3 regions of the Ureibacillus sp. 179-F W5.1 NHS genome follow, and region 1 is predicted to be linked to each of the others. Evidence: riboswitches for the same ligand, from Rfam matches in the RefSeq annotation. Region 1 holds a riboswitch; each other region holds the start of a gene.
The links. Region 1 has a riboswitch for lysine ahead of ACH0B5_RS02275 (transporter substrate-binding domain-containing protein). Riboswitches for the same ligand answer to the same signal wherever they lie in the genome.
Positions count from the first base shown of each region.

Region 2: linked by a shared signal. The riboswitch ahead of ACH0B5_RS03320 (aspartate kinase) and the one ahead of ACH0B5_RS02275 (transporter substrate-binding domain-containing protein) in region 1 are both predicted to bind lysine.
Region 3: linked by a shared signal. The riboswitch ahead of dapA (4-hydroxy-tetrahydrodipicolinate synthase) and the one ahead of ACH0B5_RS02275 (transporter substrate-binding domain-containing protein) in region 1 are both predicted to bind lysine.

Region 1 covers NZ_JBIQFG010000002.1:197,992-203,696, reverse strand. Annotated here, with positions in the region: gene ACH0B5_RS02290 (YitT family protein) at 79-717, shown strand; gene ACH0B5_RS02285 (amino acid ABC transporter ATP-binding protein) at 751-1,485, opposite strand; gene ACH0B5_RS02280 (amino acid ABC transporter permease) at 1,513-2,235, opposite strand; gene ACH0B5_RS02275 (transporter substrate-binding domain-containing protein) at 2,378-3,220, opposite strand; lysine riboswitch at 3,323-3,509, opposite strand; gene odhB (2-oxoglutarate dehydrogenase complex dihydrolipoyllysine-residue succinyltransferase) at 3,683-4,930, opposite strand; gene ACH0B5_RS02265 (2-oxoglutarate dehydrogenase E1 component) at 5,032-5,705, opposite strand, start outside.
Region 2 covers NZ_JBIQFG010000004.1:37,873-43,577, forward strand. Annotated here, with positions in the region: gene trxA (thioredoxin) at 1-65, shown strand, start outside; gene uvrC (excinuclease ABC subunit UvrC) at 332-2,122, shown strand; lysine riboswitch at 2,155-2,339, shown strand; gene ACH0B5_RS03320 (aspartate kinase) at 2,488-3,714, shown strand; gene ACH0B5_RS03325 (YslB family protein) at 3,798-4,211, opposite strand; gene ACH0B5_RS03330 (succinate dehydrogenase cytochrome b558 subunit) at 4,487-5,101, shown strand; gene sdhA (succinate dehydrogenase flavoprotein subunit) at 5,160-5,705, shown strand, end outside.
Region 3 covers NZ_JBIQFG010000009.1:2,848-8,552, reverse strand. Annotated here, with positions in the region: gene ACH0B5_RS06250 (bifunctional 2',3'-cyclic-nucleotide 2'-phosphodiesterase/3'-nucleotidase) at 1-1,587, opposite strand, end outside; gene ACH0B5_RS06245 (alpha/beta-type small acid-soluble spore protein) at 1,810-2,016, opposite strand; lysine riboswitch at 2,391-2,570, shown strand; gene dapA (4-hydroxy-tetrahydrodipicolinate synthase) at 2,689-3,573, shown strand; gene ACH0B5_RS06235 (hypothetical protein) at 3,946-4,191, opposite strand; gene ACH0B5_RS06230 (hypothetical protein) at 4,341-4,481, shown strand; gene ACH0B5_RS06225 (hypothetical protein) at 4,527-4,727, shown strand; partial or broken gene ACH0B5_RS06220 (helix-turn-helix domain-containing protein) at 4,861-5,705, shown strand, end outside.

The DNA.
Region 1 (5,705 bases):
CTTAAATTTTTTTATAATACGATTTATACGATAAGTTACAAAGTTTGACAAAAAACATCATTTAGAGAGGAAACATCTATGCGATTTTTACAACTTTTTTTAGGCTGCTTTATAGTGAACATTGGCGTTTTTATTTTACATAGTGCTCATGTTGGCACAGGAGGATCGATTGGTTTAGCACTAAGCATTTCCTATTGGATTGATCTAATCTTTCCCATTACCTATATGATAGTGAACATCCCTTTTTTTATCCTATCTATTAAAAAACTAGGTTTACAGTTTACGTTATCCACTGTCCTTGCCATTGCCATCCTTAGTATATTGTCCTATATAACTGAGATGGTAATGCCTGAAATCTCAATTCCTACTTGGATTGGCGTTATTGTTGGTAGTGTCATCGTCGGTTGCGGGGTACTCCTTTTGTTCCTTAATAAATCATCCCTTGGTGGAACAAGTATTTTATCACTCTATTTACAAAGAAAATTTCAATGGGATCCAGGAAAGACATTATTCATTTCTGACCTTTTCATCATTTTAACAACTTTATATTCAATAGGATGGATTGGTTTCATTTATTCTTCCGTTTCCGCATTTATTGTGTCAGTTATCGTTTCCATATTTAAAAAGCGGATAGATGAAAAAATGAATAGAGATGAAGTTAAAGAACAGTTAACAAAGGAAAATGAATTAACTGAAATGCCAGTACTACAACAATAAAGGGGCAATCCATTTTGGATCGCCCCGCATCGATTATTTTAATGTTCGTTTTAAAAATTCTTTCGTTCTTTCTTGAGATGGGTTAACTAATACTTGTTCAGGAGGACCTTCTTCCACAATAACCCCTTTATCCATAAAAACAATCCGGTCCGATACTTCTCGAGCAAACTCCATTTCATGGGTTACGATAAGCATCGTTCTACCTTCATCTGCTAATTTACGCATTACCTTTAAAACTTCTCCTACCATTTCAGGATCTAGCGCAGATGTTGGTTCATCGAATAACATTACTTCCGGATCCATCGATAGCGCTCGAGCAATTGCTACCCGTTGCTTTTGTCCACCAGATAATTGTCGCGGTTTCGCATTAACATATTTCTCCATTCCAACAACAGATAAATAATTTAAAGCGTTTCTTTTTGCTTCTTCTTTTGTTCGTTTTAATACTTTTTGTTGTCCAATAATACAATTGCTTAAAACATTATGATTATCAAAAAGATTAAATTGTTGGAATACCATTCCTAAATGGGTACGGTAGCGTTTAATGTCATGTTGATCATTTAAAATATTCGTACCATTATATATAATATCGCCAGCCGTTGGCGTTTCTAATAAATTAATACAACGAAGTAGCGTGGATTTTCCAGAACCTGATGAACCGATTAAACAGACCACTTCACCTTTCGAAACTGAAAAGTTCACATCGCGTAAAACTTCATTGTTACCAAATGATTTATTTAGATGTTTGATTTCAATTACTTTTTCCATCTTGTTTACTCCTTACGCGATAAGATTTTAAATCGTTTGTTTTTGTTCTACTTTATAGGCATTTTTGCCATCCATTTTTCGTTCGATATAACGTAATATAAATGTAGCGGTTAATGTCATGATTAAATAGATGACACATGTTATAACGTAAGATTCTGCAAAGCGGAAGTTTGCACCGGCAATCGATTTTGTCGTAAAAAATAGTTCCGTTACACTAATTACACTTAATACCGCAGAGTCTTTAATATTCATAATGAATTGGTTACCCGTTGCAGGTAAAATATTTCTGAAAACTTGGGGTAAAATAACATGAAGCATCGTTTGAAAATGACTCATTCCAATCGATTCAGCTGCTTCATATTGACCTTTATCAATTGATGCAATCCCACCACGAACATATTCAGCCATGTAAGCACCTGTATTTAATCCGACAACGACAAGGGCAGCAACAAAGCGATCCAATTCTAATCCGTAAGCAGCTAAACCATAGAAAACAACCATTGCTTGTACAATCATTGGTGTACCACGGAAAATTTCCACATAAACTGTTAATATGAAATTGAATACTTTTAAAATAACAGATTTTATCGATTTCTTACGAAGGGGTATCGTATGCATAACACCGATAAACAATCCGATAAGAGCACCAATAATTGTACTAATAATAGCAATGACTAACGTCATATATGCGCCACGTAAATAACTTGGCCAATTCTCTTCTAGAATTGAGAGTATAATATCTAAACTCATAAATATCCTCCTAAATATTTTAGAAAATCGAACATATCATAATTGAAGTTTCGATAGTAAAATCATCTTGCCTTATCTATTTCTCTGTTTGAAAAAATAGAGCCACTGGCCGGATAATTCGACCAGTGCTACTATGTGAAAATTATTTTGCTGCAGGTTGATTTGCAATTGCTTCATCCATTAGCTGTTTGCGTTCTTCTTCAGAAATGGATTTTAATGTTTCATTAATTGCTTCTAAATTTTCATCGCCTTTTTTAAGACCAATTGCAACGGCTGTATCCTCTTCTTTCGTTTCAAAACCATCTTCCAACTCTACATATACAAAGTTTTCATTTGCAGCAGTCGAAGATACTGCCTCTGGTCTTTCAGCAACATAGCCGTCAATTACTCCAGATTCCAATGCAACTCGCATATGAGAGAAACTTTCCATCGCTGTTTCTTTTTGTACATCTGGAATTTGATCGATTACTTCATAATTTGTTGTGTTTAACTGAGAAGTGATTTTAGCACCTGCAAAATCCGCTAATGTTTTCGCATTGGCATATTTTCCACCAGCTTTTGTAACGATAACGAGTTCACTAGTGTAATAGTTTTCTGTAAAATCAATGACTTTTTTACGTTCATCGGTTGGACTCATACCTGCGATAATGGCATCAATTACACCTGATTCTAATGCTGGAAGTAGCCCATCCCATTCTGTTTTAACAATCACTAATTTTTTCCCTAATGCATCGGCAACACGTTTTGCAATTTCTACATCATAGCCACCAGCATATTCTTCAGAACCTTCAATTTTAACTGCTCCGTTTGAATCATCCTGTTGTGTCCAGTTAAACGGTGCATAACCAGCTTCTAAACCTACTTTTAATACATCGCTATCTTCCTTTGAAGAGGATGATGAAGTACCTTCCTCAGAACTGCCACATGCAGCAAGTAAAATGACTGCTAATAAAGTCGTCATTAATAATGTAATTTTTTTCGACATCTTTCTCTCTCCTTTTACTTTTTTCGAGCTTATAACGCAAAAAGCGACCTAAGATGAACTTAGGTCGCTTGAATAGAAAAGCCCAAATCCTCTTACGCTCCCGATTGAGATAGCACCCCTCAGATGGTTGGGAAACTCCATCTGAGACAGTCCTGCAATTATTCACTGCAGACCCAGCATGAAGTAGAGAGCCTACTTACACACTTCGGCGACATTTCCTATTTTCCATATCATTGCTTTGCTCTAAGCTCCATGAAAAACTAATAAATATCGCGCCTCTACCCCACTCGTAACGTGAGGTTTTAATATTAAATTACTATTAATATGTTACTATATTAACATCTTTGTGTCAACATTGATTATTCTGATTAATAAAATATTCATATAGTTATATATTCCATTTTAAAGGTCGAAATATAAAAAACCTCTAGCAAAATAATTTCGCTAGAGGCTTCCTTATAATTAAGAATTTAAAAGTAAATCTTCAGGATTTTCAATTAACTCTTTAACTGTTTTTAAGAATCCAACAGAATCTTTACCATCGATAATACGGTGGTCATAAGAAAGAGCTACATACATCATTGGGCGGATTTCCACTTCCCCGTTAACAGCCACTGGACGGTTAACGATAGAGTGCATACCTAAAATACCAGCTTGAGTACCGTTCATAATAGGAGTAGACATTAATGAACCGAATACACCACCGTTTGTAATTGTAAATGATCCACCAGCCATGTCGTTTAGGCCTAATTTTTTGTCGCGAGCTTTTTTCGCTAATTCTGCGATATCTTTTTCGATTTCAGCAAAGTTTTTGCTATTTGCATCACGGACTACTGGTACAACTAAACCTTCTTCAGTTGAAACCGCAATACCGATATCAAAGAAGTTATTTAAATGGATTTCATCTCCAACGATTTGTGCATTAACGTATGGATATTTTTTAAGCGCCGCAACAACTGCTTTTGTGAAAAATGACATAAATCCAAGTTTGATATCGTTTGCTTTTACGAACTCTTCTTGTTTGCGTTTACGTAAAGCCATGATGTTTGTCATGTCAATTTCATTGAATGTTGTTAACATTGCAGTTGATTGTTTAACTTCTAATAAACGTTTTGCAATCGTTTGACGACGACGGCTCATTTTTTCAATTGTTACACGGTCAGATTCAGCTGCTGGTGTGAAAACAATCGGACCATTTGTAGATACAACTGGTGCTGCTGGTGCTGCTACAGGTGCTGTACCATGAGCAGCTACGTCTTGTACACGTACGCGACCTTGTGGATCTACTGGTGAAATTGATGCTAAATCAATGCCTTTTTCACGTGCTAATTTACGTGCTGCTGGAGAAGCAACAACGCGTTCGTTTGAAGTTTCTTCTACTACTGGAGTTGCAGCTGGTGCTGGTGTTGGTGCAGCTGCTACTGGTGTAGCTTCAGCTTTTGGAGCTTCTTCAGCTGGTGCTGGCGCTGCGCCTTCTCCAGCTTCAACAACAGCGATTACTTGACCTACAAGAACTGTATCGCCTTCTTCAGCTAGGATTTGAGTTAAAACGCCAGCTTCTTCAGAAATAATTTCAGCATTAACTTTATCAGTTTCTAATTCAACGATAAATTCGCCTTTTTCAACATGATCTCCAACTTTTTTTACCCACTGGGCAATTGTACCTTCTGTAATCGATTCTGCTAATTCAGGGACTTTAATTTCAGCCACTTTGATATCCTCCTTTGAATAAACATGTGTACCTTTGAAATAGAAGGCACACATGCATCTACTAACATGTAATAGCCTATTTGAATATTAACATCAAAAGTTTATTTAGAAAGAGCTTCGTCAATAACTTTTGCTTGTGCAATTTTATGAGAATCCATGTCTCCTTCAGAAGTTGAAGACATTTCAGGACGACCAACATATTTCACTTTTTTACCATCAGCAAGGTCTAGCAAATATTCAAGTGCATATTTCCAAGGACCTTGGTTTTTAGGTTCTTCTTGTACCCAAACGATTTCTTTTGCATTTGGATATTTCGCAATAATTTCAGATATTTTTTGTGTTGGGAAAGGATATAGTTGTTCCACACGAATAATGTGTATGTTTTCATACCCTTTACCATCTTGAATACGATCTGCTAAATCAATTGTTACTTTACCTGAAGCAAGGATAATACGTTCTACTTTTTTCGCATTTCCACCTAAACCTGGTTGTTCAATTACTTCTTGGAATTTCCCTTCAGATAACTGCTCTAAAGATGCTGCAGCTAACGGATGGCGAAGTAATGATTTTGGTGAAACAATAACTAATGGACGGATTGCTTCAGTTCCAAGCATTTTCGCTTGTCGGCGAAGTAAGTGGAAGTAGTTACCTGCATTTGAACAGTTCGCTACAATCCAGTTATTCTCAGCTGATAATTGTAAATATCTTTCAATACGAGCTGATGAATGTTCCGGACCTTGTCCTTCAATTCCGTTTGGTAATAAAAGAACTAATC
Region 2 (5,705 bases), on a different contig from region 1:
AAGGCAAAACTGTTGGATTCCAACCAAAAGAAGCATTAGTTGAGTTCATTAACAACCACAAATAATATACTTGTCCCAAAGGTTTTCATCTTTGGGACATTTCTTTTGAAAACAAAAAGGTATGTCAGAAAAGACATCCTATCCTTTAAAAATCTGCTTACTTTCCACGGTTATTAGCATAATGCTTTTTCCAAAGGAGTCGCGCAGATTTTTTCATTTTTATTAAATCCCTTTTTTACGCCATTTTTTCCTTTATAGTTTCTTATTATTTCTCCCATCTGCCTCTTTAAACCTTTATAATGAATATAAAAACCTTATTAGGGTGATATAAATGAATGAAACAATTCAAAATAAATTGGCGATTTTACCCGATGAGCCTGGTTGTTACTTAATGAAGGATCGTCAAGGAACGATTATTTATGTTGGAAAGGCTAAAATCCTGAAAAACCGTGTTCGTTCCTATTTCACCGGCTCCCATGATGGTAAAACCCAGCTGTTAGTAAGTGAAATTGAAGACTTCGAATACATTGTCACATCCAGTGAATTGGAAGCTTTAATTTTAGAATTAAATTTAATTAAATTGCATGACCCGAAATATAACATCATGTTGACAGATGACAAATCCTATCCGTATATAAAAATTACGAATGAAAAACATCCACGCATTTTAATTACACGGAAAGTTAAAAAGGATAAGGCGAAATATTTCGGTCCTTATCCGAATGCAGGGGCAGCCAATGAAACAAGAAAGCTGCTTGATCGGTTGTATCCGTTACGAAAATGTATGAAACTGCCGAATAAAGTTTGCCTATACTATCATTTAGGACAATGTTTAGCTCCTTGTGTAAAGGAGATTGAAGAACATGTTTATGATGACATGATTGAGGAAATTACAAAGTTTCTAAATGGTGGATTTGAAGATGTGAAAAAAGAGTTACAACAGAAAATGCTCGATGCAGCGGAAAATTTAGAATTTGAACGGGCAAAGGAATATAGAGATCAAATTGCCCATATTGAAACGGTTATGCAAAAACAAAAAATCGTTTCGGGTGATTTATCGAACCGGGATATTTTTGGCTATGCAGTTGAAAAAGGGTGGATGTGTGTTCAAGTCTTTTTTGTACGCCAAGGGAAATTAATTGAAAGGGATGTATCCATCTTTCCAATATACCGGGAACCAGAAGAGGAATTCCAAACGTTTATCGGTCGGTTTTACGATATACCTGAGCATATTAAACCGAAGGAAATTTTCATTCCGACGAATGTGGAAAAATCGTTATTAGAAAACTATTTACAAATGAAAGTTGTTACGCCGAAGCGAGGCTCGAAAAAGGAATTGGTCGATTTAGCTACGAAAAATGCTCAAATTGCCATTCGAGAAAAATTCCAATTAATTGAACGGCAAGAAGAACGAACTGTTGGGGCTTGTTTAGAATTAGGTAATGCCATGAACATAGCTCCACCTCTTCGAATTGAAGCCTTCGATAATAGCCATATGCACGGAGCGGATGCTGTGTCAGCAATGGTCGTGTTCATCGATGGAAAACCGGCAAAAAAGGAATATCGGAAATATAAATTGCGGGAAACGGCTAAGCACGATGACTATGGTGCTATGCAAGAAGTAATTCGACGTCGCTATACAAGGGTGTTAAAGGAAAACTTACCATTGCCAGATTTAATTATTATTGATGGTGGGAAAGGGCAAATGGAAGTGGCGCGGGAGGTAATTGAAGATGAATTAGGATTATTCATTCCCATTGCAGGTTTAGCAAAGGATGATAAACATAATACATCCCAATTATTGTACGGAGAACCTCCAATCCCAGTGGAAATGAAAAGAACGAGTGATGGATTTTATTTATTACAACGTATTCAAGATGAAGTCCATCGTTTTGCAATTACATTTTTACGTCAACAACATCAAACAAATGCGATCCAATCCGTCTTGGATGGCATTGAAGGGGTTGGACCGAAAAGGAAACAACAGTTGCTGAAACATTTCGGTTCTATTAAGAAAATAAAAGAATCATCGGTAGAGCAATTAATGGAAGCCCATATTCCAAGTTCAACAGCAATGGCTATCTACAATCACTTTCATAAAGACACATTGTCAAAGGAATAACGGTGTGCTATTGTAAGTTTAAATATGAATACGAACATGATAGAGGTGCAAGGTTCAATAGTAACCATCTGGAGGATGAACAATTCTAGGAAAGGTGGTGAAAGGGAGACTTGCCGAAGCGATAAATCCATTGTTCAGATTTATTTGCTGGTTTTGCATTTAAGAAGTGTAAGACTGTCAGAATCAGTCAGAGTGATTCTGGAGGGCTATCTCATAAAAGATTTTACCGATCGGTATATTTTTGAGGCAGCTTTTCACACTCAGTGAGAAGCTGCTTTTATTTTGAAATGGTATAATGGATGTATAAGTTTTCTGAATTGATGAAAAATACACTTTTTCGAAAGTTGTAAAAGGAGTGTGTACCAATGGAGACAATTGTAGTGAAAGTCGACAGTTCTTCCCTTTTAACACCGGAAAGAATTGATAAACTAGCGGAACGAATTTTAAAGCATCGAAGCGATGGGAAAAATACTATAGTAGTTGTTCCTTCTATTGAATTACTAGAAGGAAAATTACTTCCTTATTCGTCGATTTTTACCGAAAGAATTGCTGATAGAGAAAGTCATGCGCTAAAAGCGATTAACACGCAAGTTGCTAGTAGTTTACTAGCGATTGTACTAGAAAAGAAAGGATGGAAGGCAGTTTCCCTTTCTGGTTGGCAGGCAGGAATTGAAGTGGTGAAGTCCAATGGAAATATATTAATTGAACAAATACACCACGATTTTCTTCTTGAACGGATACATAACGGGGAAATAGCTATTGTGGCAGGTTCTCAAGGTTATGATCAATATAAAGATTTGTGGACTTTAGGGGAAGGCGGTCCAGAAACGACAGCAATTGCCATTGGTACAGCTCTAGATGCGGAATATGTTGAAATATTAACTGAGCAGGATGGAATTTACACAGCCGAATCCTCGGTTGTAAAGGAAGCTCGGAAACTAAAAGAAGTGACCTATGATGAAATGCTTGAACTGGCCCATTTAGGATCTACTTTTGTTCATCCGAGGGCAGTGGAACTAGCGAAAAAATATGAAATGCCGATCGTCGTTCGATCTAGCACAAACGATGTCGAGGGGACATGGATAAAAGGAGAGGTAAAAATGGAGAAAAATAGAGTTGTTCGTGGTGTAGCATATGAAGCAGACATTATTCGGTTAACAGTAGGTTTTGATTCCTATGAAAATTCCTCTCTAGCGAATATTTTTATGACTCTATCAAAGTTTAACATCGACGTAGATATTATCGTTCAAGCAGTTATCGATGGAGTGAAACCAACCGTATCTTTCTCCATTGCAAAAGAAGATTTTGCTGAAGCTATTAAAGTGTTAGAACAAAATAAAGCCCAATTAGGATTTAGTTTTGCCGATTTTGAAGTAGGCTTAGCAAAAGTTTCAATTGTTGGTTCAGGAATGGTTTCCAATCCAGGTGTCGCTGCCCAAATGTTTGATCGATTACGCAAAGAAAATATAATAGTGAAAATGGTCAGTACGTCGGAGATTAAAGTATCCGTTGTCGTACCGCAAGATGAAATGGTCCGGGCAGCAAATGTGTTACATGATGAGTTTCAATTAGTGGAAGAGTACGTAAATTAAAAAGCCAATTCCATAGATATCCCCTTTCATGTCGATATGGAAGGGGAGTAGTCTTTGGAATTGGCTTTTATAATATGTAGGAATTAATCTACTTTTTCTTTTTTATCCCATTTAAGTGTGAAGACGACTTGTTGCTGTTTCTCGCGTTTTTCGTCGAAACATTCTGTAAGACAACCTTGTAATGCTTGAATTTGTTGAGCGATGAAGCCTGCTTCTAGTCGGAAGGAACGTTCTTCGATTTTTAATAAGTCGGCGTCATTTGTTAGATGAAATATGTAGCCATCCTTTTCCTCTTTATCAAGGGTTAAAACGCCCCAACCTGCGTCTTGGAAGAAGGAGATAATGAGCTGAATATCAGTACATGGAAATTTGCGGGCTAAATCTTTCCCTGCCCAGTAAAGAACATCCTTTTCATGTTTTCCAAGAATGGTAGGAAGTAAATAATCTCGAATAATTTCGTAGCCAAATGCTGGGACAGTGTTGTGGATGTGAGTCATTTTAAAATTACCTCTTTCTTAATTTCTTCATTATTTAGTATAAGAAAGTAAAATATTCTTTAAAAGAGAAAATTCTACCGAGATAGCGCATATTTTTTAATGAAATGATGAGATAAAAAATTGTATGCAACCTTGACGCTCGTAATTCTTGAGAGTACAATGGACATGTCATAATATTGTACCATTATGAAATACACAGTCAATCTATGAACCTTTACAAAATCGTGAAGTGAAATTGGCTCGGGTATTTAAAAGTACTAGGGGGGGTAATAGTCTTGTCAAAAAATCATGAGTTTTACTGGAGACGCTTACATTCACTATTAGGTATTATTCCTGTAGGTCTGTTCTTAGTGTTTCACTTATCACTGAACTTCACTGCTACTGGTGGAGAAGAAAACTACAACAATTCAATAGGGATTATGGAATTGGTTCCACATTGGCTATTGTTAATTGTTGAGTGGGTAGTAATCTACATACCAATTCTATTCCACGGTTTATATGGTGTGTTTATTGCTTTTACTGCCACTTCAAACATACAGCGCTTCGGGACATTCCGTAACTGGATGTTCATGTTGCAACGTATTTCGGGAGTATTCCTTGTTATTTTCATTGCTTGGCACATCTTCCAAACTCGTATCCAAAAAGCTCTTGGTGCAGATGTTGACTTTAATATGATGGAAGAAATCGTTGCTAATCCGTTTATGTTAGCATTCTACATTTTAGGTATTTTAGCTGCTACATTCCACTTAGCAAACGGTATTTGGTCATTCTTAGTGAGCTGGGGTATTACACAATCGAAAAGTTCACAAAAGGTTGCAACTTATGTAACGATGATCTTCTTCGTTCTATTAAGTATCATTGGTGTTGCTGCAATTCTAGCATTCGTATAATAACATAGTAACATTTCCTGGCAGTTTTATAGCAAAGAAAGAGGAGTGAGGAATAATCATGGCGAAAAGCAAAATCATCGTCGTAGGTGGCGGTTTAGCAGGCTTAATGGCTACGATGAAAGCAGCCGAAGAAGGCACTGAAGTTGAATTATTCTCATTAGTTCCCGTAAAACGTTCACACTCTGTTTGTGCGCAAGGCGGAATTAATGGAGCAGTTAATACAAAAGGTGAAGGGGATTCTCCATGGATTCACTTTGACGATACAGTATATGGTGGGGACTTCTTAGCGAACCAACCACCTGTTAAAGCAATGTGTGATGCCGCTCCTGGTATCATTCACTTATTTGACCGTATGGGTGTTATGTTCAACCGTACGCCAGAAGGTCTTTTAGACTTCCGTCGTTTCGGTGGTACGTTAATGCACCGTACAGCATTTGCTGGTGCCACTACTGGTCAACAATTACTTTATGCGTTGGACGAGCAAGTTCGTCGTTATGAAGTAGATGGTTTAGTAACGAAATACGAACATTGGGAATTCCTTGGCGTTGTTCTTGACGACGAAGGTCATTGCCGTGGTATCGTAGCTCAAGATATGAAAACAGAA
Region 3 (5,705 bases), on a different contig from region 1:
TACAATTTGAATCGATGGGTCATCTAACACTTGTGAGAAATAACTATGGATATCAGCTGTTGTTTGCCCTACTGGTTGTCGAACATAATTTATCGTCCCATCATGGGCTTCTTTCACCGCTTCCGCCACATCTTGATCTACGTCAGATGAATCAGCAGCAATTTTGCGAACTTCCCCTGTTCCATTAACAACTTTCCAATCCTTACCTTTTTTCTCCAACGTTAAATCAATTACACCTAAATGACTTCCGTATTTACCTGGCATAACAACAGGAACACCATTCATCGTTCCTTCTTCCACATTGACACCAGTTAATGATGCATCCACATCTCCAGGAAATACTTGGTGGGCATGACCTGAAATGATTGCATCTACACCTTTTACTTTAGATAACAAATAAGTGACATCTTCTTCCCCTTCAGTATGTGTCATATCACCCATACCAGAGTGGGAAAGAACGACAATTACATCTGCCCCTTCTTTTTCCATGTCAGAAACAACATTTTCAACTGCATGTACTGAGTCATCTACCGTCACTTGTCCAAGTAAGTGAGACTTGTCCCAATTTAAAATTTGAGGTGGAACAATACCTGTTACACCAACTTTGACTGTAGACTCTTTGCCTTTTTCATCTACAACTTCTTTTTCAATAATGACATATGGCGTATACATATAATCACCTGTACTTGCATCACGTACATTCGCATTAACAAATGGGAAATCAGCATCATCATAAACTTCATCTAAATAATCTAATCCATAATTAAATTCATGGTTCCCAAGAGTCGATGCATCATAATCTAACAGTTCCATTGCCGTTATCGATGGATGTTCTTCCCCTTCTTCTAAAACATCAACCGATTGTTTATAAGAACCTAATGGAGTTCCTTGAATCGTATCACCATTATCAAATAATAATGTGTTGCTATTTTCTTTACGCGCTTCTTTAATTAATGTTGCTGTTTTAACAAGACCTAAACTGTTCGATTCAGTATCTTTGTAGTAGTCATAATTCATTAAATTTGTATGAATGTCTGATGTACCTAAAATACGTAAATCAACGGTTGTTTTATATTCTTCAAGAAAAGCGTTTAATAGTTGATATAATTGATATTCAGAAATGACATTTTTCGGTTTTAACGTTTTTCCTTCAAAACTATTTAAAAACCCATATTCAACCGCTTTTGCAAATTCATCACGATTTTCTTTTTTAATTGCATGATAATCTTTATATTTCTTTAAAGTATCTTCTGAGTACGTTTTGTCATCATCTAGCATATGAACAAGGCTGACAACGGCTTCCTCTAAGGTCATTTTTCCCTCTGGTGCAAAACGTTTATCCGTCTTTCCTTCGATGAGTTGTAATTCAATTGCTTTTTCAATATACGGTTTTAAAGAATCAGGAACATCTTTAAAGTTAACCGTTTTGCCTGAACCTAATTCTACATCCATAGCTTCAATAACTGTTTTTACATATTCGCCACGTGTTACCTCATCTACTTTTTTAGCACTTGCTTGTTCAATATTTGTCATACCGACAACAGCTATCGATAAAGCTAAGGCAGAGGCGGAAACTTTCTTCCACATTAAAACTCATCTCCCATTTATAAGACTTTTCAAACAATTAAATAATATCAAAAAGTAAGATATAAATATACTTATTTATTAATATTTAACAGTTTTATAATATTGTTTGCTATCTAGCAATAATCGTCTCAAAAATGGGGCAATATTATATGTATCATTTTTAAAGGCTGACACAAAAAATGAAGTTTTTTGTATCAGCCCCCAGTCACTCTAAATTTTCAATTATTGTCCAGAACGTCCTTTTAATTGTGACTCTGCCATTTGAACAAGACGTTTTGTAATTTCACCACCAACTGAACCATTCGCGCGTGAAGCATCTTCAGGTCCAAGGTTCACACCAAATTCTTGTGCGATTTCATATTTCATTTGATCCATTGCAGCTTGTGCACCAGGAAACAGTAGTTTATTTGAACTTCTATTAGAAGCCATTTTCTTCACCTCCTTGTGATATTAGAATGTTCCAGGTGCGCTAATTAATACTGTGATAAATCATTCCACCAAAGTATCAATTTCCCTCGTATACTTTCATACTAATTTTGTCAAAAAAATCTACATGTAAATAAAATCAAAAGGTCATAATAAAATTCAAATAACAATTACATGTCTTTTTTATTCGTTTTATGACGGAAATTTCACTAAATAAATGTTTAATTTCAAGGCTTATTAATAAAACCACGTTGAAATAGCTTTTCAAAATCTTTATATGGTAGATGAAAAAAATGACAGTTAAAGTATTGCAATCTTACGTTTAAACATGTATGATTTTAATAATTAAATATTCACTTATTTCAATTACCTTTTGAAGTAAGGATAGAGGAGCAAAGACCATCAGTACGCAATTTGAGGATAATGAGATCCTATGACAATTGTGGAAAGGGGAATTTGCCGAAGCTTTTGAGAGCCTCATTATCTCGAAGCTGGTTCTGTTATTGAACAAATGCAGGACTGTCATATAGGTTTCTATATGGAGGGCTATCTTACGCAAAGAAATGAAGTTTATTTCTACGCAACAACGATCCCTCGTTGTTGCTTTTTTGCGTTTACTTAACTTAACGCCCTTCTCCCTCTATTTTCTAATAAAATATAAGGATGTGGAGAAGTATGAATTTCGGAAAAATTTTAACTGCTATGGTGACTCCCTTTAATGAACGGGAAGAAATTGATTGGGTGGCTACCGAAAACTTAATTAATTATTTGCTTGCCAACGGTACAGATGCTTTAGTCATTTCAGGTACGACTGGAGAATCCCCAACTTTATCAGAAGATGAAAAGGTAGAATTATTTAAATTTACTGTGAAGGTTGTAGATGGGAGAGTTCCGATTATTGCCGGTACAGGTTCTTACAACACAAAAGCCTCGATTGAATTAACAAAACAGGCTGAAAACGTTGGTGTGGATGGCATCATGTTAGTAGCTCCATACTATAACAAACCTTCTCAAGAAGGATTGTATCGACACTTCAAAGCAATTGCAGATGAAACATCCTTACCAATCATTCTATACAATGTACCTGGTCGCAGCATTGTAAGTCTTTCAGTTGAAACGATTGTTCGTCTTTCAGCAATACCAAATATCGTTGCGATTAAAGAAGCTAGTGGTAATTTAGATGCAATGGCTGAAATTATCGAAAAAACACCTAGTAATTTTTCATTATATAGCGGGGATGATGGCTTAACATTACCTGTCTTATCCATTGGAGGAGCTGGTGTCATTTCAGTGGCGTCTCATATTATTGGTCAAGAGATGCAAGCGATGATTAAAAAATTCCTAATCGGGAACTTAAGTGAAGCAGCAAAGGACCATCGTAAATTGTTACCTATCATGAAAGTACTTTTTGCTACTCCTAATCCGACTTCAGTAAAAGCAGCTTTAAATTTAAACGGAATTCCGGTTGGTGGTGTACGTTTACCAATGGTGCCACTAAACAAATTAGAACTCGATTCATTGAAAGAGGTTTTAAATACTCAACATAAAGTCATTTCTTAAATAATCGATTATTCCAAAGTTTCCAAAGAGATCGTCTTCCAATTGACGATCTCTTTTCTATTACATATGTTTTAACTTCCCCTCCATCTATTTACTTTTTGACAGAAGTTTGAGTGACATGTCTGTTATTAGAATTATGTACCAAATATAACACTTTCCTCCATTTCTTCCTATATTTTATATCAAAATATTTCACAGTGTATTCCCATGCAAAGCAATCTGAAGAAAATATACTTTTAACAACAGAAAAACAAATAGTACATTCCCTATTATTAATGGAAGTAATCCCTTCATTCTAATGGGAGTAAAATACGGCGAACTTATTAAAAAATAAAAAAAGGCACTGTAAATAAACAGTGCGATGACCATTCATTATTCCTCTTTAATAAACCGTACTTCATCATATCCACAAGACTTACAAACCATTAAATGGGGACAAATTTGATCTTTTGCCGTATTAGGATAACCATCTCCCATTTTGACCGTTTCTTCATCATTATAGTGTCCATAAAGATCCAAATAATCAGACACTTTCCCTGAATCCTCTAATGTCGTATGACATTTTGGGCAATTTACTTCTAACGTTTTTAATGAATTACATAAAGGACATATAGCCATTCGTATCACTCCTTTGCATTATAGTATCCATATTTTTGCTAATACTATGTAAACGCACCTTAAATAGAAACCCATTTTGAATAACATGACATTTTCTACATGAAATTGGGCAATCTAAAGGACAGCTAAAAGTAATGGAGGAAATCAGGATGAAAAAGGAAGAGAAACTAAATGAAGAAGCTGCATTAAATAACAACTTAGACTCAGCTACTTTAAGAGCGAACATGGAAATTGCTAAAGAACACGTACAAGCAAAAGCAACAAAAACTGCAACTCAAAAAAAAGAATAATACAAATCGGTTCTAACTTCATTTCGAAGAAGGTAACAATAAACTTTGTTTATGTTGTCCTTTATTACTACCCTTGGTATGCCAGCTTCCCGTTTCGATTCCCTTTTATCGCAAGTTGCCCTCGGTAAATTACAACCAGGGAAAATGGTAAATCGGGAAATTAAACTTTCAGAAGTAGAAGGAATTTTCCAAGACATGACGAATTTTGCTACGACAGGAACATTCATCGTAACGGATTATTCATAAATACGGTTAGACTATCTGTCATTTACAGATGGTCTTTTATATTTTGTTTCCTCATACTGTTCGTACATTTTAGCAATTGATATCAAAAATTTTCCGTTCATTTTATGTAAGATGAAATAGAGGTGATTCACAAATGGTATATAGTGAAGCTACGCAACAACTGATACTCTATATCGAAAATCATATAACCGATGATTTGCAACTAAAACAATTCCCTTCTGTTGTAGGATATTCAAAATATCATTTACTAAGGGTATTTAAACAAGAAACTGGATTAACGATTGGAGAGTATATACGTTTAAGATGTCTTGCGACAGCTGCAATGTTTCTTCTACACTCCGTCCGATGAAACAATTATTACAATTGCATTTATGCTACAATTTCAATCGCAAGAAGCTTTCACCCGCGCGTTTAAAGAAGTATATACCATGCCTCCTGGAAAATATCGAAAAATGATGCGATCAATAGGCGGAATGGAGGAAAGCAATATGAGTAACAAAGTAAAGGGATGATTTTTAAGTGGTTCCCACCCAGCTAACTATGCATTTGGGGTTGATGATCAAGTATTCCATTTAGGAACGAAATCAGGTGTATTATTTTCCACCGGAGATGTTGGTGAAGGGCAATTTGGAACAATTATGCAAAGTTTTCAAGCAGATATCTATAAAGGGAAACGGATTAAATTGTCGTGTTATTTAAAAACAGAACAAGTAGATAAATGCGGTGCATGGTGTCGAATCGATAATGCATCAGGGGATACAATTCAATTTGACAATATGGATAACCGTTCTATTACAGGGACGACTGAGTGGAACTATTATTCAATCGTACTAGACGTACCTGTACAAAGTACATCCATTCATTTCGGCGTCTTATTGGTAGGAAATGGAAAAGTTTGGGCGGATGGATTCCGATTTGAGGAAGTAGACGATTCAGTCCCTTCAACAAATATGATGGCAACTGAATTCCTTCCTACTC